Regions from separate parts of the Salinispora goodfellowii genome, predicted to be linked through region 1. Evidence: riboswitches for the same ligand, from Rfam matches in the RefSeq annotation. Region 1 holds a riboswitch; the other holds the start of a gene.
What was found. Region 1 has a riboswitch for cyclic di-AMP ahead of T398_RS20270 (coiled-coil domain-containing protein). Riboswitches for the same ligand answer to the same signal wherever they lie in the genome.
Positions count from the first base shown of each region.

Region 2: another riboswitch for cyclic di-AMP. It lies ahead of T398_RS01220 (C39 family peptidase); the one in region 1 lies ahead of T398_RS20270 (coiled-coil domain-containing protein).

Region 1 covers NZ_JCANTD010000025.1:40,061-51,188, forward strand. The annotation lists gene T398_RS20245 (DUF3145 domain-containing protein) at 1-202, opposite strand, end outside; gene T398_RS20250 (hypothetical protein) at 514-843, shown strand; partial or broken gene T398_RS20255 (alpha/beta fold hydrolase) at 982-1,095, shown strand; gene T398_RS20260 (HelD family protein) at 1,320-3,437, shown strand; gene T398_RS20265 (cation diffusion facilitator family transporter) at 3,620-4,534, shown strand; cyclic di-AMP (ydaO/yuaA leader) riboswitch at 4,624-4,755, shown strand; gene T398_RS20270 (coiled-coil domain-containing protein) at 4,771-5,826, shown strand; gene T398_RS20275 (STAS domain-containing protein) at 5,900-6,262, opposite strand; gene T398_RS20280 (DsbA family protein) at 6,802-7,350, shown strand; gene T398_RS20285 (winged helix-turn-helix domain-containing protein) at 7,390-10,194, opposite strand; gene T398_RS20290 (hypothetical protein) at 10,407-10,793, shown strand; gene T398_RS20295 (alcohol dehydrogenase catalytic domain-containing protein) at 10,790-11,128, shown strand, end outside.
Region 2 covers NZ_JCANTD010000001.1:250,856-261,983, reverse strand. The annotation lists gene T398_RS01245 (acyl-CoA reductase) at 1-565, shown strand, start outside; gene pseI (pseudaminic acid synthase) at 618-1,670, opposite strand; gene T398_RS01235 (GNAT family N-acetyltransferase) at 1,667-2,170, opposite strand; gene T398_RS01230 (glycosyltransferase family 2 protein) at 2,167-3,312, opposite strand; gene T398_RS01225 (polysaccharide pyruvyl transferase family protein) at 3,540-4,871, opposite strand; cyclic di-AMP (ydaO/yuaA leader) riboswitch at 5,468-5,593, shown strand; gene T398_RS01220 (C39 family peptidase) at 5,833-6,645, shown strand; gene T398_RS01215 (CDP-glycerol glycerophosphotransferase family protein) at 6,761-8,440, opposite strand; gene T398_RS01210 (D-ribitol-5-phosphate cytidylyltransferase) at 8,466-9,980, opposite strand; gene T398_RS01205 (ABC transporter ATP-binding protein) at 10,027-10,836, opposite strand; gene T398_RS01200 (ABC transporter permease) at 10,829-11,128, opposite strand, start outside.

The DNA of each region.
Region 1 (11,128 bases):
GCCGAAGGGCAGCAGCCAGCTCGGCGCCCGTTCCGGGGCGGCCGGTCCACCCGCACTCCGCCCGGCGGGCGCCGGGGTCAACGGGCTGAGCTGTCCACTGCAGGTTGACCGGCGCCGCAAGGACGCGCGCGATCGCCCACTCGACGTGCGAGCACACGGCGAGCGGGGTCGAGTGGACGTATACGACGCCACGCGTTGGCACGGTGACCTCCCGGGGAGCGGGGTGCGTCTTCCCCTACGACCTCGTCGCGCCAGGTGGCTACCGGGGCACATCATGACTGGTGTGCCGGATGGTGCGCTAGGGATTCGGAGAATTCGGGTCCCGGAATAGCCGGTCGGGTGAGCCCGTTGGACCAGCCCGAGGCGGTGGCCAACCCAGGCCCCCGCTCGTGTACAGTTCCATTGGCGGCCTGTGCCGCGAATTCTCCGCGGGATCACCCACCGGGTGAGGTCCGCACCAGCCCCCGGACGTCTTACCCGCGTCCTCACCGTACGTCTGCAAGGAGTACCTCCGTGGCGAGTAACACCTCGAAGACCGCGCGCGCGTCTGTCCGGGCCGGCCAGGCTGGCCAGGGTGGTGCCCTCAGCGTGCTGGGCGAGTTCAAGTACGTGATCCCGCTCAACGGCGGCCGGAACGCGTACGTACGTAACCTGACCAACGGCAGGACGGCACACCTGCGCACCGACTCCGACGCTTTCGTCGAGGAGATCCGGACGCTGGCCGCCGCGGGGCACGCCGCCAAGATCCGGGCCGAGCTGAGCGTCCTCAACACCACCCACCCGGGTGACGGCTGGGACGCCACCGAGAAGCGCCTCGTCGAGGCCGGCGTCTTCGAGGGCTGACCCTCCCGCCAGCCAGCTGCCCCGCTCGGGGAGCGACGAACGGTGCGGCCCGTCGGGACATCCCGGCGGGCCGCATCGTTCTCCGGGTGCCGCCGGGGTGGCGGATCCGCACGGCCCAGGGAGGCGGCGATGCCGGACGTACGGGTGGTGACCTACGACGCGCGCGGGCACGGGCGATCCAGCTGTCTGCCGCTGCCCACCGCCACCCTGGCCCAGCTCGGCGGCGACCTTCACCTGGTCACCCACGCCGTGGCCCACGCGTCACTCCGCTCGATCGGGTTCCGCGCCTCGATCGGTGCCCAACACCGGCTGGCGACCCTGACCGCCCTGGCCGGGGTGCTGGGCCAGGTTCTCGACGGCCCCGCGCCGGTCGTCCGGTAGGGCCACACCGAACCTGAAACTTGCGGGACACGGCCGGGGCGTACCCTCGTGCGGTTGACCACCGCGCTGGTCGCCGACGCCAGGAGGAACGAACGTTGACCGACCGGACCGAGCTGGAACAGGAGATCGCCGTCGAGCAGCGGCACCTGGACCGGGTGTACGCGCGCCTCGCCGAACTGCGCCAGGCGGCGGTCCGCGCCGAGTCCGACGGCTACCGCCTGGCCCGGGTCGGCAACTTCGGCGCGCTGGTCGAGCGAGACGCGATGGTCTTTCACGCGGCGCAGCGCCGGCACCTGCTCGACGCTGAGCACGAGGGGCTCGTCTTCGGCCGACTCGACCTGCACAACCGGCAGGTGCTGCACGTCGGCCGCCTCGGCATCCGGGACGAGAATGCCAGGACACTGGTGGTGGACTGGCGGGCCCCGGCCGCCGCCGCCTTCTACCGGGCCACCCCGGCACAGCCGCTGGGCGTGATCCGTCGCCGCATGATCTCCTCGAGTAGAGAGCGCGTCACCGGGATCGAGGACGACCTGCTCGACCCGGCCGCCACTCCGCCGGATATGACGACGGTCGGCGATGGTGCCCTGCTGGCCGCCCTGTCCCAGGCAACCGGGCGGGGGATGCGGGACATCGTGGCGACCATCCAGCGGGAGCAGGACGAGGCGATCCGCTCGCCGGGCTCCGGTGTCACCGTGGTCTCCGGCGGCCCGGGGACCGGCAAGACGGCGGTGGCCCTGCACCGCGCGGCGTACCTGCTCTACACCGACCGCAGCCGGTACGCCGGCGGCGGCATTCTGGTGGTCGGGCCGTCGGCCGTGTTCGTCGAGTACATCGGTTCGGTGCTGCCGTCGCTGGGCGAGGAGACCGCCACCCTCGCCGCGCTCGGTGGGCTCTTCCCGGGGGTCCGGGCGACCCGTACCGACCCACCGGAGGTCGCCGCGGTGAAGGGCTCGCTGCGGATGCGGCAGGTCTTGGAGCGGGCCGCCCGGGACGCCGCGCCGGGCACCCCGGACGAGCTGCGGCTGCTCTACCGGGGGGAGCTACTGCGGGTGACTCGTCGCGAGCTGACCGCGATCCGCGATCGGGCGTTGCGGCGGGGCGCGCGGCGCAACGAGGTACGCCGGGTCGGCTTCGACGGCGTCTTCGCCGCGCTCTGGGCGCAGGCCCGGAAGGTGGGCATTCCCGGCCTGCCGCAGCAGCGGGCGTTCGAGGATGAGCTGGCCGACCGGACGGACTTTCGCGAGTTCCTCAAGGCGTGGTGGCCGCGGCTCCACCCGCGGCACGTACTCGGCTGGCTGGCCCAGCCCGAACGGCTGCGCCGCTACGCCGCGGGAGTGCTCTCCGCCGACGAGGTCCGCCTGCTCAACGAGGCGTACCGGGCCGGGGCCGCCCTTGGGTTGACCGTGGCCGACGTCGCGCTACTCGACGAGTTGGACGCCCTGCTGGGCAAGCCGATGAAGCCGGCCCGGCCTCGGCGGGACCCGTTCCAGCTGGCCGGCGGGGTACGCGAGCTCAGCACGTTCAGCGATCGGCAGCGCGCCGCCCGAGCGGCGGCCCGGGAACGCCCCGAGGACTATCGCGAGTACACGCACGTGGTGGTGGACGAGTCCCAGGACGTGTCGCCGATGCAGTGGCGGATGGTCGGCCGCCGGGGGCGGTTGGCCTCGTGGACCGTCGTCGGCGACCCCGCGCAGACGGCGTGGACCGGCGACCCGGCGGAGTTGTCCCGAGCCCGCGACCAGGCCCTCGGCCGGCGTGCGCGGCACCATTTCACCCTGACCACCAACTACCGCAACCCGGCGGAGATCTTCGCGGTGGCGGCGGCCGAGATCCGACGGGTTGATCCGGACCTCCCGCTGCCGACCGCCGTCCGCTCCACCGGGGTTGACCCGGTGCGGCTGAGCGTGCCGCCGGCTGAGTTGGAGACCACCGTGCTGGCGGTGGTCAACACCCTGCTCGCCGAGGTCCCCGGCACGGTCGGCGTGGTCACGCCGGTGCCGCGCCGGGCCGAGGTCGCCGCTTGGCTGGACGGAATCGACGCACCCCGGTTGCAGGTGGTGACGAGCCTGGAGGCCAAGGGCATGGAGTACGACGGCGTCGTCCTGGTCGCCCCGGGCGAGATCCGGGCGGAGCCGGGGTCGGGCGTACGGACGTTGTACGTCGCGTTGTCCCGCGCCACCCAACGGCTCACCACGGTTGACCTGTCCGGTTGAGCGGGGCCCGACCGGTTCGCGCCGCCCGGGGTGTCACCTTCCGGGGTGGGGGGGCGCCGGGGTGTCACCGCTGGTCGCGGTTTCGCGGCACGGCTCAGGGCGATTTCCCGCAGATAGCTATACACATGGCAATGTGAACATAGGTTGGGCGCAGGACCGGACAGCCGACGGAAGGTGTCCGAGTGGGTTCAGCACATGACCACCACGGGGCGGTGGCCAACGCGGGGCAACGGCACCGGGGGCGCCTCTGGGCCGCCTTCGCCCTGCTCGCCGCCCTGATGGTGACGGAAGCGGTGACCGCCGTCCGCACCGGATCTCTGGCCCTGCTCAGCGACGCCGGGCACATGTTCACCGATGTCCTCGGCATCGGCATGGCCCTCGCCGCGCTGACCGCCACCCGGCGCCGCACCAGTGACCCGCAGCGAACCTTTGGGCTCTACCGGCTGGAGGTGCTGGCCGCCCTCGCCAACGCCGTACTCCTCTCCGCCGTCTCGATCTATGTGCTGGTGGAGGCCGTCCGCCGGTTCGGTGATCCGCCCGAGGTGAGCACCGGGCCCATGCTGGTTGTGGCCATCCTGGGTCTGCTCGCCAACATCGTCGCCTTCGCGCTGCTACGCCCGGGGGCACAGGAGAGCATCAACATCCAGGGTGCCTACCTCGAGGTGCTGGGCGACCTGCTCGGCAGCCTCGGCGTGATCGCGGCGGCACTGGTCATCGCCGGCACCGGCTGGTGGTGGGCCGACCCGCTCGTCGCGGTGGCGATCGGGCTGTTCATCCTGCCGCGGACCTGGCGGCTCGGCCGGGCGGCCCTACGCATCCTGGTGCAGGCCGCGCCGGAACACCTGAAAGTCACCGCGGTGCACGACCGACTGGTCGCCGTATCCGGGGTGAGCGACGTGCACGACCTGCACATCTGGACCCTCACCTCCGGGATGGAGGTAGTCTCCGCGCACCTCACCATCGCCCCCGCCGCCGACCTTGGCACGGTCCTCGAAGCCGCCCGGTCCGCGCTGAAGGAGGACTTCCGAATCGAGCACGCGACAATACAGGTCGAGCCGGCGCCAACCAGTGGGGACTGCGGTTCCGTCGGGTGGTAGTAGTCCCTGACCAACTGCCGAGTACGCCCGGCTCAGGAGCACCGGTTAGGCTCTGGGCCGGCCTCGCCAGGCGGCACCCACCGGTGCCGGCGGGGCCGCCGCCTAATCACCCGCCAGGGTGAGCCGGGGAACCAGGTACCTGGGGTGCATCCGCGTCAGCGGTAGGGATCTTCCGTCCCGAACCCGTCAGCTAACCCGGTCGGTGGTCGACGGAAGGACATCTGCATATGCCAGCAGTGGCACCCGTACGACGCCGCGCCGCCCGGGTGGCGGCACTGATCGTCGTGGCGTTCACCCTCAGCGTCGGCCTTGCCCCGGTCGGCCCTGCAGCAGCCGCTCCCCCTGCTCGACAGATCGCGGTGAACGACGATCCGGAGGGCGGGACCCCTGCCCTCCGTGCCGAGCTCGAGGCAGCCAGCAAGGGGTACCTGGACGCCAAACAGGCCCTGACCGAGTCGGTGCAGCGGCAGCAGCAGCTCACCGCCAAGCTCAAGACCGCCAAGACCGAGCAGGCCGAGCGCACCGAGCTGGTTGAGCAGATCGCCGACCAGGCATATCGGACCGGTCCACTGCGCACGGCGTCGGTGCTGCTTGACAACACCTCAACGGCGAACTTCCTGGACCGCGTCGCGACGCTGGAGGCGATGGCCGCCAACGAGAACCGTGCTCTACACGAGTTGCAGCAGACCCAGGAACAGATCGCGCAGGACACCCGCGCGGGCGAAGCGGAGATCATCGAACAGCGCAAGCAAGAGGCCCTGATGGCCAAGCGCAAGCAGCAGGCGGAGCAGGCGCTGGCGGTCGCCAACGAGCAGGCCAGCGCCGCAGCCGCCGCCACCAACACCACCCAGAACTCGACCCAGGCAGCCCCGGCCCCGCGCAACCCGGACGGCTCCTGGCCGGCCGAAACCTGCAGCGTCAATGACCCCACGCCGGCGGATGGTTGCATTACCCCGCGAACGCTGCATGCGCTGAACGAGGCCAAGGCGGCCGGCTTCACCCGCTATGTGTCCTGCTATCGCCCCGGCAGCTCCGGCGAGCACCCAAAGGGCCGGGCCTGCGACTTCGCCGCTCAGCAGGACGGCTTCGGCGGAGATGCCACCGGCGACGACCGAACATACGGCAACAACCTGGCGGCGTTCCTGGTGGGCAACGCCGACCAACTCGCGGTGCTGTACGTGATCTGGTATCGGCAGATCTGGCTGCCCAGCAGTGGGTGGAAGTCGTACAGCGGGGCCGCCGGCGATCCCTCCAGCGACCACACAAACCACGTGCACCTGTCGGTCTACTAACCCGGGTGCGTGGGCCGGGAGCCGTCCGCGGACGAACAGCTCCCGGCCCGCGCACCGCCGGAGCACGAGCTGGTCAGCCCCCCGGCAGGACCTCCGGGGCCGTCGCCTGAGCAAAGTAGGGCTCGGGGGCGCCGAAGAGGCCGAGTAGGCCAGCGACCCAGAGCTGCCGGTGTACGAATCGGCTCGGCTCGGTCACCACCAGCCGCACACCGCTCACCTCGGCGGTCTGGAAGCCGGCAACCATCGCGCTGATGCCGACAGAGTCGATGAAGGTCACCAACCGCATGTTCAACTCGATGCGGCGAGGATGGCTCTTGGCCAGGGCCTCAGCGACCGCCTCACGCACCTCGTATGCGGTATCGACATCAATCTCACCGCGTGGTGAGATCTCCACGACGCTCCCGGGTAGGACCGACTTTACGATCGACAGGCTCACGCGAGCACCTCCACTCGCCCGTCAACAGGCGCCTCATCAGTACGCAGGCCGCGACCGAGAGTATTCCTCCCACACACTCGGTCGCCACCCCCTGGGATGAGTAGTTCTTGTGGTTCGAATGCCAGGTCAGCCTTATCCGAATATTTCACCCTTCGGTTACGGGACTGTCTTTACGGGAACAACCCCCAACGCGAACAGCCCTCATCCGAACAGTTCTCCACCTGAACAGCTATCCACCTGAACAGTTCTCCACCCAAACAGTCAAGGGCCAAAGTACCCGAGACCCGAAACAGTCACGGCCCAATGTAGCGGCCCGATGCGACGAAAGGCGGAGACCCCAGGCCACCCGGCGTGGTCGCCCAGCACGCGCTCAGCCGGCACCCCGGCCCCACAACCGCCTCGTCGCGTCGGCGCCCGGGGTCGGGAACCATCCGGGCCGGGTGAGCCCTCCTCACCCCGCTGCCGGCGACAGTGGTAGGCATGACCGATCCGAACGTGCCGGCCCAGTCGGCATGCGGCAACCGTTTGGTGGTGCGGTGATGACGACCCCACACCAGGTCACCCCACTCCTCCGAACCCCGGTGACGGAGAGCGACCATATCCGGGGACCGGTGGACGCGCCGGTGACCCTCGTCGAGTACGCGGACTTCCAGTGCCAGTTCTGCGGGGTGGCCTACGCCAACCTCGCCGAACTGCTCCGGCAACGGGCCGACACGGTCCGGCTGGTCTACCGACACTTCCCGATCTCCAACGTGCACCCGTACGCGGACAACGCCGCCCATGCCACCGAGGCGGCCGGCGTCCGAGGCCGGTTCTGGGAGATGCACGACTGGTTGTACGAACACCAGGACCAGCTCGACCCGGTGCATCTCTCGCTCGGCGTCGGACAACTCGGCCTCTCCGCCGCCGAAATCGACGCCGAAACCGATCAGCAGGCCCACGGCGACCGAGTCCGGCGCGACTTCGTCGGCGGCATCCGCAGCGGCGTGCAGGCCACCCCGACCCTGTTCGTCAACGGTGCCCGACACAACGGTGGATACGACCTCGCCGACCTGCTGGCGGCGGTCGACGGCGCCGACCGGGGATGACCGGCGCCGTGGCGGTGTTGGTCGCCGCCGCCGTTCAGATCAGATCAGCCGCAGTTCCCGGGCCCGACGGACGGCCTCCCGGCGGCGGGTGGCGTCGAGCTTGCGATAGATGTTGCGGACATGGGTTTTGACCGTGTTGATCGACAACGACAGCTCGGCCGCGATCTCCACGTTGGAAAGGATGCTCTGCAGGTAGCGGAGGATGGTCACTTCACGCTCGGTCAGTGGCTCGGCCAGCGCGGCCCTGGCCGGCCCGGCCCGTTCGTCCGGATCCTCCGCCCCGCGGACCAGGTCGCTCACCACCGACCAATGCGCCGTTCCGGTATCCAGATGCGCTGCCAGCAGGTCGCGGATCTCCGGATCGGCGCGGGTGAACGGCCGCCGGACCCCCTCCGCTCCGGCCAGGTCGAGGGCGGCCTCCAGGGTCCGGTGCGCCCGTCGGCCATCGCCCACCTGCTCGGCCAGCACCACGTGCAGCACCGCGGCCTCCACCCGCACCGGTAGCGGCCAGTCCGCCGCCTCGGGCGCCTGCCAGTCGGGCAGGACCGCCTCGGCCGTCCGGACATCACCGGCCCGGAGCTCCACCCGAGCGAGGCCCACCGCGAGTTCGGGGCCCGCCCCAACCAGCAGCTCGCGGGCGACGTCCAGGTCACCCCGAGCCACATGCAGGTCGGCCTCGGCCGCCCGCAGCCACCGCTCCAGCTCCCCCCGCGGACCGCCCAACTGCTCCCGCGGACCACCCAGCCGCTCCCGGGCCGAGACGAGCAGCCGGTACCCACCTGTGCGGTCACCGGAGTCCCGCAACAGGTGGGACCAGCACCACGCCACCACCGCCCCGGCGGCGGGCTCCCCGGTCGCCGGCTCCGCCAACGCCAGGTTCGCCGCCGCCTCCTCGGGCTGGTCCCGCAGCAGCGCCACCACCGCCAGCGCCAGGTACGCGTACCCGCGGTCGGTCCGGCAGGACCACCCCTGGCCGGGCGGAAGGGCGAGCGCGGAATGGGCCCCGGTCTCCGCCTGCCGCAGGTCACCGCGGACCGCGCGCAACAGCGCTACCCGGCTGGCACCGGCCAGCTCGGTTCGTACCCATCCGGCGGCCCGGGCGGCCCGGGACGCCGCCGCCAGTTGTCGCTCCGCGTTGGCCAACTCACCGACCGCGACCTCGACCAGGCCGAGCGCGGTGCCCGCCACCGCCCACCCGTCGGCGTCCTCGACGGTGCTCTCGCGCGGTTCGGCGGTGGCCGGCATACGGTCCTGCCCCCCGGATGCCCCGGTCGCCGAATGGGTGGCGAGTAACCGGGCGGCGGCGGCGCGTACCGCCGGAATGTCGTCGGACCAGCGGACCACCGCGAGCTCCACCGCGGCGACCAACCGGGCAAAGCGTTCCCGGCGGGGCGCCGGCAGTTCACTCACCACCCCGGCGGACCGCAGATACCCCTCGGCGGCCGGCAGGTCCCCCGCGTACGCCCGTTCCGCCGCGCATGCCACGGCCAGCTCCGGGTCCCGCGCCAGGGTCTCGGCAGGTGGTGGTGGTGGCGCGGGCGAACACTCCCGGTCGTACGGCGCCAGCTCCGGCCAGGTCGTGCGGAACAGCTCGGTGGCCCCGGACCAGTCGCCGCCCTGGAGCGCGTGCCGTAGGCCGTCGGCGGGCCGCCCGTTGTCGGCATACCAGCCAGCGGCCCGCCGGTGCAGCTCCCGCGCCTCAACGGCGGGCCACCGGGCCAGCTCGTCGCGGAGCAGATCGGCCAGGAGCGGATGACAGCGGTACCAGGGGGGTCGGCCGTCGTCGTGCCGCAGTACGCCGCCGACGCCGGCCAGCCCGGCCAGCCTCGCGGCGTTGTCCGGGCGGCCGGTCACCGCGTCGGCGAGGCCGGCGCAGGCGGCGTCCGCCACCGCCGTGCTTCGCAGCAGCTCCCGGTCGTCCGGATCCAGCCCGCCAAGGACCTCCTCCCGCAGGTAGCCGGCGATGTCCGGCTGGTCACTGCCGAGCCGCCCCACCCACCGGGCCGGGTCCGGCTGCCCGGGCAAGGCGAGCGCGGCGAACCGGAGCACCGCCGGCCACCCACCGGTGCGCTCGCGCAGCCGCCGGACCCCCTCCGCCGGAAGGGCCGTCCCATGTGCGGTCAGTAGGTCGGCGACCTCGTCGCCGGTGAAGGCCAGGTCGTCTGGACCGAGCTCGCTCAGCTCGCCGGCCAGCCGCCACCGGTGGACCGCCAACGGCACCCCGGCACGAGCCCCGGCCACCAGACGCAGCCGCTGCTCACAGTGGCGGAGCAGGAACTCCAATCCGGCGACCGCCGCCGGGTCGGTGATCCGGTGCAGATCGTCCAGGACCAGCAGCACCGGCCGTTCCCGGGCAGCAAGTGCCGCGGCCAGCACCTCCAGCTGGTCCAGTCGCGGCGGACCGGCCAACGCCGTCGACCGCGGCGGGTCGGGCCGCAGCGCCGCCGCCAGGTACGACCAGAGGCGTTCGCCGTCGTCACCGGCCTCCACCGAGACCCAGCCCAGGTCCGGCCGGGACCGGCCGGACCCCGATTCCGACGGGCCCGGCGCACGCGCCCCGACCTCCGTCGGCGACCCGACACGATCCCCGGTGGCGGCGCCGGTCACCGGACCGCCCCGCACCGGGTCGCCGCCGGTGGCGGCCTGATACCAGGAGGTGAGCAACGTCGTCTTGCCCCAGCCCGCCGGCGCGGCGACAAGCGTCACCGGTCCGGCGGTGCCCTCGTCAAGCTGCCGTAGCAGCCGGGGCCGCAGGACCACCGGTCCGGGTAGTGGACCCGGGGTCAGTCGGGAGGCCAGTAGCGGCGCACCGGCCCCCGTGGTCTGCCGTCGCTCCGCCGGCATCGGCCCACCCCCATCGGACACGTTCTCCCCAGGTCCGCGGTTACCCGGCCGGTGCCGGTTCACCCCTTCCGGGGGAACCCGGTTCACCCAGGCTGAGCCGACGCTGGGAAGAGTGGCGTCCGGCGGGAAGCCGGAAACCCGGGCAAACGGACCGACCCGACGGGAGGCACGGGGTGAGACACCGCACCAGACGGGCCGGGACCGCTGCCGGGATGCTGGCGAGGCTCGCCGGTGCCCGACGGCGGTTTCACCCGGCCGACCCGCGTCCCGATGCCCCGCCGGGCGGCGGTGGTTGGGAGGTGGTGACGGTCAACCGGCCGCCCAACGAGGTACTGCCCGGCGGGCGACGGCCGGAGCCGCTGCGTCGACTCGGCCGCGCCATCCAGGTGGACGTCTGGCCCGCGCCAGCGGGCCGGGGCACCGAGCTGGCGGCGCGGATCCGTCCTGGTGCGACCCTTCCGGGCCTCGCCGCGCACGTGGCCGGCAACGACCCCGACCGGGTGGTGCGGACCGCGTTGCGACAGGCCAAGCAGCTCGCCGAGACCGGGGAGGTGCTCCGCGCCGACCGCTCGCCGATCGACCGGGGGCTGGCCGGATGAGGGCGCTGTGCTGGATGGGCGCCGGCCGGGTCGCGGTCCGGCAGGTACCCGATCCGGAACTGCGCAACGGCCACGACGCCATCGTGCGGGTACGCCTGAGCGCCACCTGCGGCGGGGACCTGCCCCTCCTGGCCGGTCGGGCACCGTACCTGGCCGACGGGGATGTGCTCGGGCACGAGTTCCTGGGCGAGGTCGTCGCGGTGGGACCACAGGTACACCGGCACCGGGTCGGCGACCGGGTGGTGGCCAGCTCCACCGTGGCCTGCGGCTCCTGCTGGCAGTGCCGCTCCGGCGCACCGTGGTGCTGCGACAACGGAAGCCTGGTGCCGGAGGCG
Region 2 (11,128 bases), on a different contig from region 1:
ACGGCGGCGGGACGCGGCCAGCGCGTTCGCCAACGACGCGTACTGGTTCGATCAGGCGGCCTGTGCCTCGCCACGTACCGTCTTTCTGATCGGCGCGGCGGAGCAGGCTGAGGAGGTCCGGGCCGAGTTCGTCGCCCTGTTGGACGACGTGGTCCGGGAGCGCGGCTGGGACGTGGACGCGGCGATGGCGGTGGAGCAGCGGGTCGGTGCGTACGGGCTGGCTGCCGACGGGGGAGTGCGGCGGATGGTCTTCCACCGCAATGCCCTGGCAACCCTGGAACTGGCCGAGGTCTCCGCCGCCCCGCGGCACTGGCTCGGCGCCGGCACCTTCCCCTTCGTCACGGTGCCGGACCTGACGGAACTGGTGCCGTTCGTGCGTCGCCGCGACCAGACCCTCACCCACTTCGGTTTCGCTCGGGACGAGCTGACGGCGCTGGCCCGGAGCCTGGGGGGACGAGGAATAGACCGGATCGTGCCGTTCGGCGCGGCGTTGACCTTCGCTCCGGTGTGGGACGGCCACGATTTGCTGCGGGAGTTCGTCCGGCTGGTCACGGTCAACGACTGAGGACGACTGGGGGCCCGGGTGACCAAGCACCTCGGGCCCCGTCTCAGTCCGCTTAGATCTGCTCCCAGCCCAGCGGGTTGCCGCGTGCCACGTCCCGGGTGAAGGTACGTCCGAGCACCCGGTCCAACTCGTCCGGGTGCAGGCCCCCGGCCGGTCGGATGGATCGGATGTTCGCGCGGGTAACCGGCTCTCCGGCCCGCACATCGGCGACCACGTGCAGCGAGCGACGGAAGCGCAGGCCCTCGCGTTCGGTGGGGGTGGGGCCGACCACCGCACTACCCATCGCCGCCCAGGCGCGCTCGGTCTCCACCCGCAGCGCGGCCAACTCGGCCGGTTCCAGCGAGAAGTCCGAGTCCACGCCCCCGTCGGCCCGGGCCAGCGTGACATGCTTCTCGACCAGGCAGGCCCCCAACGCCACCGAGGCCACCGGTACCCCGATCCCGGGTGTGTGGTCGGAGAGGCCGACCGGCAAGCCGAAGGCGTCGGCCAGCACCGGTATGCGGCGCAGGTTACTGTCCTGCGGAGGCGCCGGGTAGGAGGCGGTACAGGCGAGGAGCACCACGCCGTCGGCGCCACCCTCGCGGGCCGCCCGGACCGCGGCGTCGATCTCCGCCATCGTGGCCATCCCCGTGGAGATGACCAGTGGTTTGCCGGTGCTCGCGACCAGCCGGATCAAGGGCAGGTCGACCAGTTCCGAGGAGGCGATCTTGTACGCCGGGGCGTTCAGCTCCTCCAGCAGCTCCACCGCGGTGCGATCGAACGGCGAGGAGAAGACAGTCAGTCCGTGCTGGCGGGCCCGCTCGAAGAGCGGTCCATGCCATTCGTACGGCGTGTGCGCCCGCTGGAAGAGTTGGTAGAGGTTCTCGCCGCCCCACAGGTCATGCCCGTCGGAGATGCGAAAGGCCGGGCTGTCGTGGTCGATGGTGATGGTGTCCGGCGTGTACGTCTGCAGCTTGAGCGCGTGGGCGCCGCTCGCCGCCACCGCGTCCACGATCTCCAGTGCCCGGTCCAGGCTGCCGTTGTGGTTGCCGGAAACCTCAGCGACCACGAGTGGCGGCTCGCCGGGCCCTACCAGGTGCGGCCCGATCTTTACTGTGCTGCTCATGTTCTCCTGCTCAGTTCTGTCCACACCACCTGGTGCGGTTTACCGTCAATGTCTCGTTCATAGCGCCGGACGACGCGGAACCCGAAGCGGCGGTGTAGCGCCAGTACCGGTTGGTTGTCGGCCAGGGTCTCCCCGCCGAGGGTTTGGGCCGTGAGTGATTCGAAGGCGTGCTCGATCGCGGCCTGCTGTAGCCCGATCCAGGCGGGTAGCAACTCGCCGCGTTCCTCAAGTCCCACAATGTCCAGGTAAAACCCCCAGGTCAGGGCCTTGTCCTGGGAGGTGACGCCGGTGAAGGTCACGACGCCGGCGGGCTTCCCACCGTGCAGATAGATGAGCACCCGGCGGTCGGGCTCTGCCCGCACCGCCGACCACCAGGCCAGGTGTTCCTCCGGAGCGATCTCGTGCTGGGTCAGGCTCGTGGCGCGTACCTGGGGGTGGTTGCGCCAGCGCCGCATCCGGTCGAGGTCTTCGGAGTCGGCCGGACGCAGGGTCGCGGTCATCGGGAAGCCGTCTGCGGGTCAGGCCGCTGCTCGGCGGAGGTCGCCGGAAGGCCGGCGGAGGTCGCCGGAAGGCCGGCGGAGGTCCCCGGACTGCCGGCGGACGCGATGGTGCCGGAACCCGACTGAGGCCGCCTGGCGAGCCGGTGCGCGGTGCGCAGCGCGGTGTAGAGCAGGTAGCTGTTCGTCGCCAGGAGGCGATGCTTCAGGCCCCGCACCCCACGGGGGCGCGGATAGCCGCCGGCCGGCCGGTAGCGCTGGTACTGGGCGGCCGCCCTACGGAAGAACGGGCGGCGCAGCTGCGCGGGCATCCGATGGTCGTTGCCCACCACCACGAGCAGGTGACTGACCATCAACCCGAACAGGTCGGCGTGCAGTCTGGTCTCCTGGGGATAAGCGGTAGACAACCATTCGAATAGTCGTCTGTATTGGTGGAACGCGTCGAAGTGTCGTTCGCTGGGGGTGGCGGTGATTGCGCCGGGTCGGCCCAGACGGTAGTAGTAGCAGGCCCGATCGAGTACCGCGATCCGCTCCGCCGCGATAAGCAGCGGGTGGCTGAATGGGATGTCCTCGTACCAGCCGGGGAAAAAGAGTAGGCCCAGATCGTCGAGGAATGATCGGCGGATCACCTTGTTCCAGGCGGTGTGTTGGACCCGGAGCAGTTCCGGGCGCTCGTTCAGCCGGACGCAGCCGTTCACCTCCCGGAGAAGCGGGCTGCTGGCGTCGGGCTCTTTTCGGCCGTCGTGGTGTACGCGGAGATGGTCCAGTAGCAGCACGTCCGGTTGATCGGTGCGCAGTCGCGCCAACACCGCTGGCACCGAGCCGGGTGGCAGCCAGTCATCGCTGTCCACGAACCAGACGTATCGGCCGGTCGCTGCCTTCAGCCCGGCGTTCCGGGCCAGGCCGAGCCCCACGTTGTGCGGCAAGGTGACCGTACGCGTCGCCGGCCGGCGGTTGGCGTAGGCGTGCAGCAGCTCGCCGCACCGGTCGGGGGAGGCGTCATCAACCGCGACCACCTCTACATCGGTGGCGTCGACGTCGTTCAGCCCGCCAAGGATCGAGTCGAGGCAATTATATAGATATTCCTCAACGCGATATACGGGGACGATCACGCTCAGCAGTGGCTGTCGAGTATTGGTGACCACCCGGAGAGGTTAGCGGGAACGGGTGGGGGACTGTTGGTGTGCGGGATGAGAGTTTCTTGAACGGTTTTGGAGCACCAGGTTAAGAAATGTGTTTCGCGATTGACGCCCCGAAGGTGCGCTCGGAAGCGTCTCCCGCCGAGCGGGACCTATGGAGCTCACACCATAGGTCCCTACCGCCGTCGAGCAGCAACTCCGCATGGTCACCTGGTCCAGCTACCCCGGACTGCTCACCGGTGGAAAAGCTGGCGAATCCGGCTACTCATCGCGTCGCGAACCTGGGCGCGCAGGCTGCTGCTGCTGGTGGTGTGTCGCCGAGACGCCTTCTTCTTGGTCTCCGTGTGTCGGTCATGCAGCCACTGCAGGCGGGTCTGTAGCTCGTCGTTGGTGAGGGTGTGCAGCGGCTGGACCGCCGGCGGGAAGGAGACCTGGCTGACCCGTTGGTCGAAGCGGGCCGCGCTCTCCCCGTCAGCGAAGGTGTTGCCCAGGTCGTGTTTGGTCAGGAAGCGGATCATCGTCTCGAAGCGGGCCTTGTGCCCCTCATTCAGGGCGGTGTAATCGGCCTCTGCATAGAGGTCGGCGGCATCGACATCACTCGGCAGGCCATCCATGATCCGGTGCGGGATGTCGAAGTAGCGGGCCAGCTCCAGGGTGCGGGAGTCGTGCGCGAAGAGGTAGCCCGGGGTGCCGGCGAGAAGTGCGGCGATGGTCCCGTGGATCCGGGTGCCGAAGTTGAAGTCGAACCCGGAGAGGTAATCCATCCATGTGGACGGGTCCACGAACATTCGCACCTTGTCCTCGACGAACAAGGGGTGCGAGGTGTGGATGGGGATCGGGCTGACCTTGCCGCGGTTGTCCCGTGCGTCGCCGTAGAGAAGGGTGCCCAGGGTCTGCAGGTCCTGGGGAACGTAACGAAGGTTGGGGTACTTCTGGTGATGACCTGCCACCACCGACGCCATCGACTCCACGTACGGCGATATCGTCATGGCGACCCGATCCTGTGGGCCCAACGCCGCCTTGCTCTTCTCGATCCGCAGGCTGTCGCCGTGCAGGAACATCGACGGACAACCGATCTGTTCGACGGCCGAGAATCCGAGCGTGCGCAGGTAGTCCTCGGTCACCTCGCCGCGTACGCCGATGGTGTGCGAGCGGTCCAGCACCGCTCGGCAGAACGCCTTCACCGCGTCGTCGATCGGGCGCAGGTATTCTCGGTCGCCGTGGATGTCGGTCTGCACGCCGACGCCGAGTACCACTACCGGGATCGTCAGCTTCTCGATCACCTGGGTCAGCGCCCGCAGCCCGTTGACGTAGCTGCGCCGGAACGCGTTCGCCAGCGGCACCACGAAGACGTCTTGCGTCTCGTTGATCTTTTCGGGATCGTATGACTTGGGGCGGAACCTGGTCGTGATCTCGGCGTTGGAGGTGGCGAGAAGCTTGTACGCCGCATGGCTGAAGATCAGGTTGCCGCTGTTGTCGCCGAGGCGGTTCTGTTCGAACGTCTCCTCTGGGCTGAAGACGCGGAACGGATCTTTCAGGGCGCGCAGTAGGATCCGCTGGTGCACGCGGGTTCCGCCTTTCACTCGGTGCCATGTTGGCGTATCGCCCTCTTGGCTTGAGGTAGCCGCACGAGCGCAGAACAGAGATCGTATTGTACCGGCGGGAAGGGCTGGTGCCGTTCGGGTGCCCCGGCCTGCGCGGGCTGGCGACTGGCTGGGCTGCGGTGGAGGCCGCGCACACCCTCCAGGTAGTGGTGGATTGGACGTTCATCCCTGGCTCGCCCAGCCCTTGCCTTCTGGTGGCCGGGGTGGTGGCCAACCCTGGATTCGAGCGAAGCTGTGGGCGACGGCGCGGCTGCTCACAGCTTGCGCGTGAACCGATTTTTATGAGGTCACTCATAGTTCGGCCGAATCGGTCAAGCGCCTCAGGTTGACCGATTAACCCAGTCCTGCCTGTGGCAATATTCGGCGAGCCGTCCGGTTCTTTACCCCGGGTTCCGTGATGGTCTGCCGTCCCATTGATTCAGAGCGGGCAATGCTGTCCGAAATTCCGGTCATGATCGATGTTTAAGCAGGTCAGGGTGGGTTGGCAGGCGGGGTGTTGGCCAGTAGTGTCGGCGCGTCCAGTGCGGTATCCGATCGCAAAAGGCGACACCGCGCGGACCTGCTGATCGCCCAAAGGCGAGCCGGGAAGCATTGCACCCGGGGTGAATATGCATGTTCTGCGGTAGGGCGTGCTGCCCGCCCGAATCCGTCAGCTAACCCGGTCGGCGGTGTCGGAAGGAGTTTGGCTTTCGTACGTATGAACCGGAACTGACCCCTCGGGTGACCCGCCGTTCCACGGCGCGTGGTGCCCGCCCCCGTCCGGCCGGTCGCCGGACGCTGACCAACCACCCCAACGCGCGGCCCCGCGGGCGCGCTTCCTCGTGGCCACCCTGCCAGCGGATTCGTTCTGCGCGGCTCTCCTGACGCTGCCGTCAACGGCATGGTGCGCCCTCCAGTCCTGACAGCTTGTGGAGGACCCGTGATGCATCACCTCAAGCGACAGCTTCGCCGTTTCGTTTCTCAGCCGCCGTACCAGGTGGCCGCCGCGTCGGCGGCGGCCTTCGTGGTCGTCGCCGGTGCCGGTGCTCTGGCCGTCGACAGCGACGAGGCTCCTGCCCCGGCGCAGCCGACGACTGCCGCAACAGCTGAGGTGCGGGGTGAGGTTGCCGCCGTGCCCGACGAGGCCCGCGCCACCACACCCGCCAGCCCAGCGCCGTCGAGTCCATCGTTGTTTAGTGCCGCCGCCAGCGATGCCGCCCCGGACCCGGATCTGAACGCGGAGACGCCGACGTCCAAGGTGTTGGAGTACGACTACCAGGCCCAGATCAATTTCTACTACTGCGGCCCGGCGGCCGTTCGCAATGCCCTCAGCGCCAGCGGTGTCGAGCGGACGCAGGATGAACTCGCGGGCCCGTTGGGCACCGACCAGTTCGGCACCGACTCGGCCGAGGACACCACGCGGGTACTCAACGCTGAGGTGGCGGGCGAGCCCTACCAGACCCGGATGATTTCCGGCGGCTCAGCCACCCCGACGCAGATGGACCAGCTGCAGGCCGATGTCGTCAAGGCCATCACCGACGACCGGAGCGTGGTGGTGAACATCGCCGGCTCAGCCACCGACACCACCGGCGGATGGCACTCCTTCCCGGGCGGCCACTACGTCGCCGTGGTCGGGTACGACGACGATGGTCGCCTGGTGCAGATCGCCGATTCAGCGAACCCCGCGACCAGTTCGTACTGGATGACCACGATTGCGTTGGCGAACTGGGCTGCGACCCGCGGATATTCCGCCTGACCACCCCACCGACCTCGTCCGACGGGCACCGGACCCTTCCCAGGGACGGTGCCCGTCGGCGTGTCGGACCATCCGGGACGGCCGGCGTGCGTGGCGGGCGCGGGTGGGAGGGAAGTCAGGTGGTGGCAGCGGTGTCCGCTGCCCGCGGGGCCGGCACCACCACGGTGTCCTGCTCGTCGAGTTCCTGACGAGCGGCGGTGAGGAAGCGCTCGGCATACGAGTCGGCGGGAAAGTCGCCCAGGTAGCGCGTCCGGGTGGCCCACCGTGACTCGGCCAGCGGGTCTTGGCCGAGTAGCAGGTCCAGCACGGCGCCCGCGTCGGGGGTGTCCCGCCGCAGCACATACCCGGATGCGGCGAGGGGAAAGTCGATCGGGAACCGGTCACCCAGGTCCAGCATGTCGGTTACCGCGTACGGCTTGCCGGAGTAGAGGTAGTCGGAGACGACCCCGGACACGTCGGAGACCAATGCGTCCGAGCGGTTGACGCACTCGGCGAGGCTCAGCCGGCGACTGGCGGCACCGAACACGTGTTCCCTTCCGGTGCGGGCCCGGTCGGCGGAGAGTAGGCCGTGTAGCTGAGCGAGTTGCCGTGCGGAGGCCGGGTTCTGGGAGGTGTACGGGTGGGCCCGCAGGATTACCGTCACGCCCCGCTCCAGTAGGCCCCGGAGCAGCGTCTCCGCGATCGGAAGCGAGCAGTAGTCGGTGTCCGCGTGGTGACCGGTCCAGGTCGGCGTGTAGAGCACGGTCGGCGCGGCGGTGGTGACCGGTCCCCGGCGTACTTCGATCCCCGCGGCCTGGGGACGGCCGACCACGACGAATTTCTCGGCGGGGAGGTGGACGCCGGCGCGAGCATATCGGTCGATTGCTGCCTGGCCGGCCACGAAGATTCGGTCGAAGGTACCCGATGCCGGGTTGGCGCTGGGGGCCTTGTCGCTGTCGCCATGGTGTAGCTGCACGTGGGTGAGCCGGGTGAAACGGACGCAGTGGCTGTTCTTCGCGCCGTGGTTGACGTAGAACGCCACCTTCAGACTTGGCACCAGCACCTCATCCATGCCCTTGATCGTTGGGCAGAGGATGACCGGCGCCCGGGTTGCGGCGGCGACACTGGCCAGAAATTCGGGCTCCCGTACGAGCACCAGGAACGGCCGACCGATCTGCTCCAGGTGTGGTAGCCACATCTTGACCTGGTACTCGGAGCCGGGCGGGGCGGAGAAGTAGAGCAGAAACTCGGGCTGGTGCAGGCGTACCGCCCGCCCCACCCCGCTGCCCGCGGACGGCTGCCGGAACCGGCCCCGAGCCAGTCTCAACCCGACCACACCGCTTATCGCCACGACCAGCAGCACGGCGGGCAGGGTCACCCAGACGGGCAGGTCAAGGCCGGCGGCCACGGCGACCACGGCGAGTAGTCCGAGCAGCACGTCGTCGAGCCGGGTGCCGATCGCCGCGGTCCACGTGCGGACCGGGAGGTTGGCTGCCCGATTCTCGTGCGCGCTGGCATCCCGCAGTGGCCCGACCAGCAGCACCAGGCCGAGCAGGAGCGGTGCGGTCAGGGCGAGCGACGGACCGATCCGGTGGGCGTAGGCCACCAGGATCGTGGCGGTGATCAGGACCGTCTCGGCAGCGATATTCGCTTTCGGTCGTACCTGGCGCTCCACCGCGGCGGCGGTGAGGGCCGCCACGGCGATCGTGATACCCCAACCGGTTGCCCCGGTCAGCGTCACAACGAGGAATGCCAGCACCGCCAGCCCGGTGGTCAACACCCGGGCATGCAGCTTCCGGACCAGGTCCCCACGCATGTCGCCGGCTGCCTCCGTTCTTCGGTCAGCTGGCGCTGGAGCCGCTGAGAAGTGCTTCCCCGGCGGGCGGGGACGGCTGGGTCGGCACGGCTGTCACCGGCTCGTCGGGCGCCCGGCGCACGTCTACAACCTGGCCGGTGAGCTCCGAGATCAGTGCATCCAGGGATGCCTGAGCGACCGCCTCGGCAGAGAGCAGGGTGTGCTGGGGCTCCGCCCCGAATGCCTTGGTGCGCATCGGGGTCGCGGTGCGTTCCGGGTTGATGCAGTTGACCCGGACCCCGAAGTCGGCCCATTCGTCGGCGAGGGCCTGGGTCAGGTTGACCAGGGCGGCTTTCGTCGCGGAGTAGAGCGCGTACTGGGCCCGACCCCGGGTGTATGAACTGGAGGTGTAGAGCAGTAGCTGGCCCTTGGTGCTCTGGAGATAGGGCAGCGACTGGCGGGCGGCGATGACCGGACCGACGAGGTTGACCTGCAGGATCCGATCCACAATGTCGTCGTCCATTTCGGCCAGCGCACCCTTCTCCAGGATGCCGGCGGTGACCACCACGTAGTCGATTCGCCCGGTTGCCTCGAATGCGGTCTTGAGCGCGGCTTCGACGTCCTCGGCTCGCTGGACGTGGGTACCGGTGCCGGAGCGGCTGAACGGGAAGACCTGCGCGCCGTAACGCTGAGCCAGCTCCGCCAGTTCATGGCCGATGCCGTAGCTGCCGCCGAAGATCACCACCGTCCGGCCGGTCAGCGCCTCGCTGTAGCTGCGGTGGTCGTCCAGCTGGGGCGATCGGGCGGCGGAGAGCTGGAAGAGCTTGTCCGCCAGGTGCACGTCGACCGGGTGGGTGACCTTGATGTTCTCGTCCGAACCGTCGATCACCTTGATTGGGGTCCCGGGCAGGTAGCGCAGCACTACACCGCAGTCGTCGGTGGCGGCGAAATCGGGGTCACTCTCGGCCCGTCGGTACGCTTCCCGGATAGTGCTGGAGCGGAATGCCTGCGGGGTCTGGCCGCGGCGCAGGGTGGATCGGACCGGGATGTCGGTGATGCAGTCGTCCTCGTCAACCTGGATGATGGTGTCGGCCGAGGGGATCGCCACATCGACAGCGGCGTACGTCCAGAGCGCATTGACGCACTCCCGAACAATTCGGGCACTGACCAGCGGGCGGACTGCGTCGTGGAAGAGGAGGTTGACTTCGTCCCCGCCGACCGCGTCCAGTGCGATGCCAGTGGTGGCGTTGCGCGTGTCGCCGCCCTCGATGACCTTGCTGACCTTGCGGAAGTGGGCCTTGTCGACGATCTGCTGGGCCTCCGCGACATGGCCAGCGGCCATCAGCACGATGATTTCGTCGATCTCGGGGGCGGCCTCGAAGACGGCCAGGGTGTGCGCGATAATCGGCTTACCGGCGATCTTCAATAGTTGCTTCGGGATGCCCAGCCCGAGACGGGTCCCGGTGCCGCCCGCCAGTACCACCGCCACCGTCCGCGTGGGCCGCCACGGTGTCGCCGCAGCCGGCGCGTTCTGCGGGCTGGTGGTGTGGTCCTGGGTCATTGCCGATCCTCGCTCTCAACGATGTACCTTTGCGGGTCACCCGACACTATTTGCCGTTCGAGAAGTCTTCATAGGCGCGGAGCACCTCGTCGGTGGGGCCGTCCATCCGCAGCTCACCTGACTCTAGCCAGACCGTCCGTTCACAGGTGTCCCGGATGGAGGAGAGCTGGTGGCTGACCAGGAACACGGTGCCGGCGCTCTCCCGCAGCTCTCGGACCCGCTGCTCGCTGCGCTTGCGGAAACCCTTGTCGCCGGTGGCCAGCGCCTCGTCAATGAGCAGCACCTCGTGCTTCTTTGCGGCGGCGATAGAGAAGCGTAGCCGGGCCGCCATGCCAGCGGAGTAGGTACGCATCGGCAGTGAGGCGAAGTCGCCACGCCGGTTGATGCCCGAAAAGTCGATGATCTCCTGGGTGAGCCGAGCGACCTCGTCCGGTCGCATACCCATGGCCAGACAACCGAGGATGACGTTCCGCTCTCCGGAGAGGTCGTTGAGTAGCGCGGCGTTGACACCGAGCAGGGACGGCTGTCCCTGGGTGTAGATCGCGCCCCGGTCAACCGGGAGGAGTCCGGCGATCGCTCGCAGCAGGGTCGACTTCCCCGAGCCGTTGCTGCCGATCAGGCCGATGGCTTCACCCCGGTACGCGGTGAAGCTGACTCCCTTGACCGCGTGGACCTCCCGCACGTTGGGAGCGGAGGTGCGCTTGACCAGCCGGCGCAACGACGCCGCCGCGCCGCCGGCGGCGGCCCCCATGTGTACCCGGTAGGTGATGTGTGCCTCGTCGACGACTACCGTGGGGATGCGGGGTGTGTGTGGTAGCACGGGGGCTTTTTCGGACCCGCGGAAAGGCTCAACCACGACCGTACTCCTGCTCGCCGCGCCAGAAGTAGATGAAGCCGCCGACGCCGGCAACCACAGCCCAGCCGGCTGCGACCAGCCAGAGTTGCAGCAGCGAGTCGTTCAGCAGCGGAGCCTGCTCCAGCAGCGTGCACCGGGCCAGCTCGATATAGACCAGCAGCGGGTTGAATTGGACCAGGGTGGTGATCCAACCGGGTAGCCGCTCGAAGAGATTGACGTTGTAGAGCACGCCGGAGCTGTACATGAACGTGCGCAAAATAAATGGCATGACCTGTTTCAGGTCGCTGGCTTT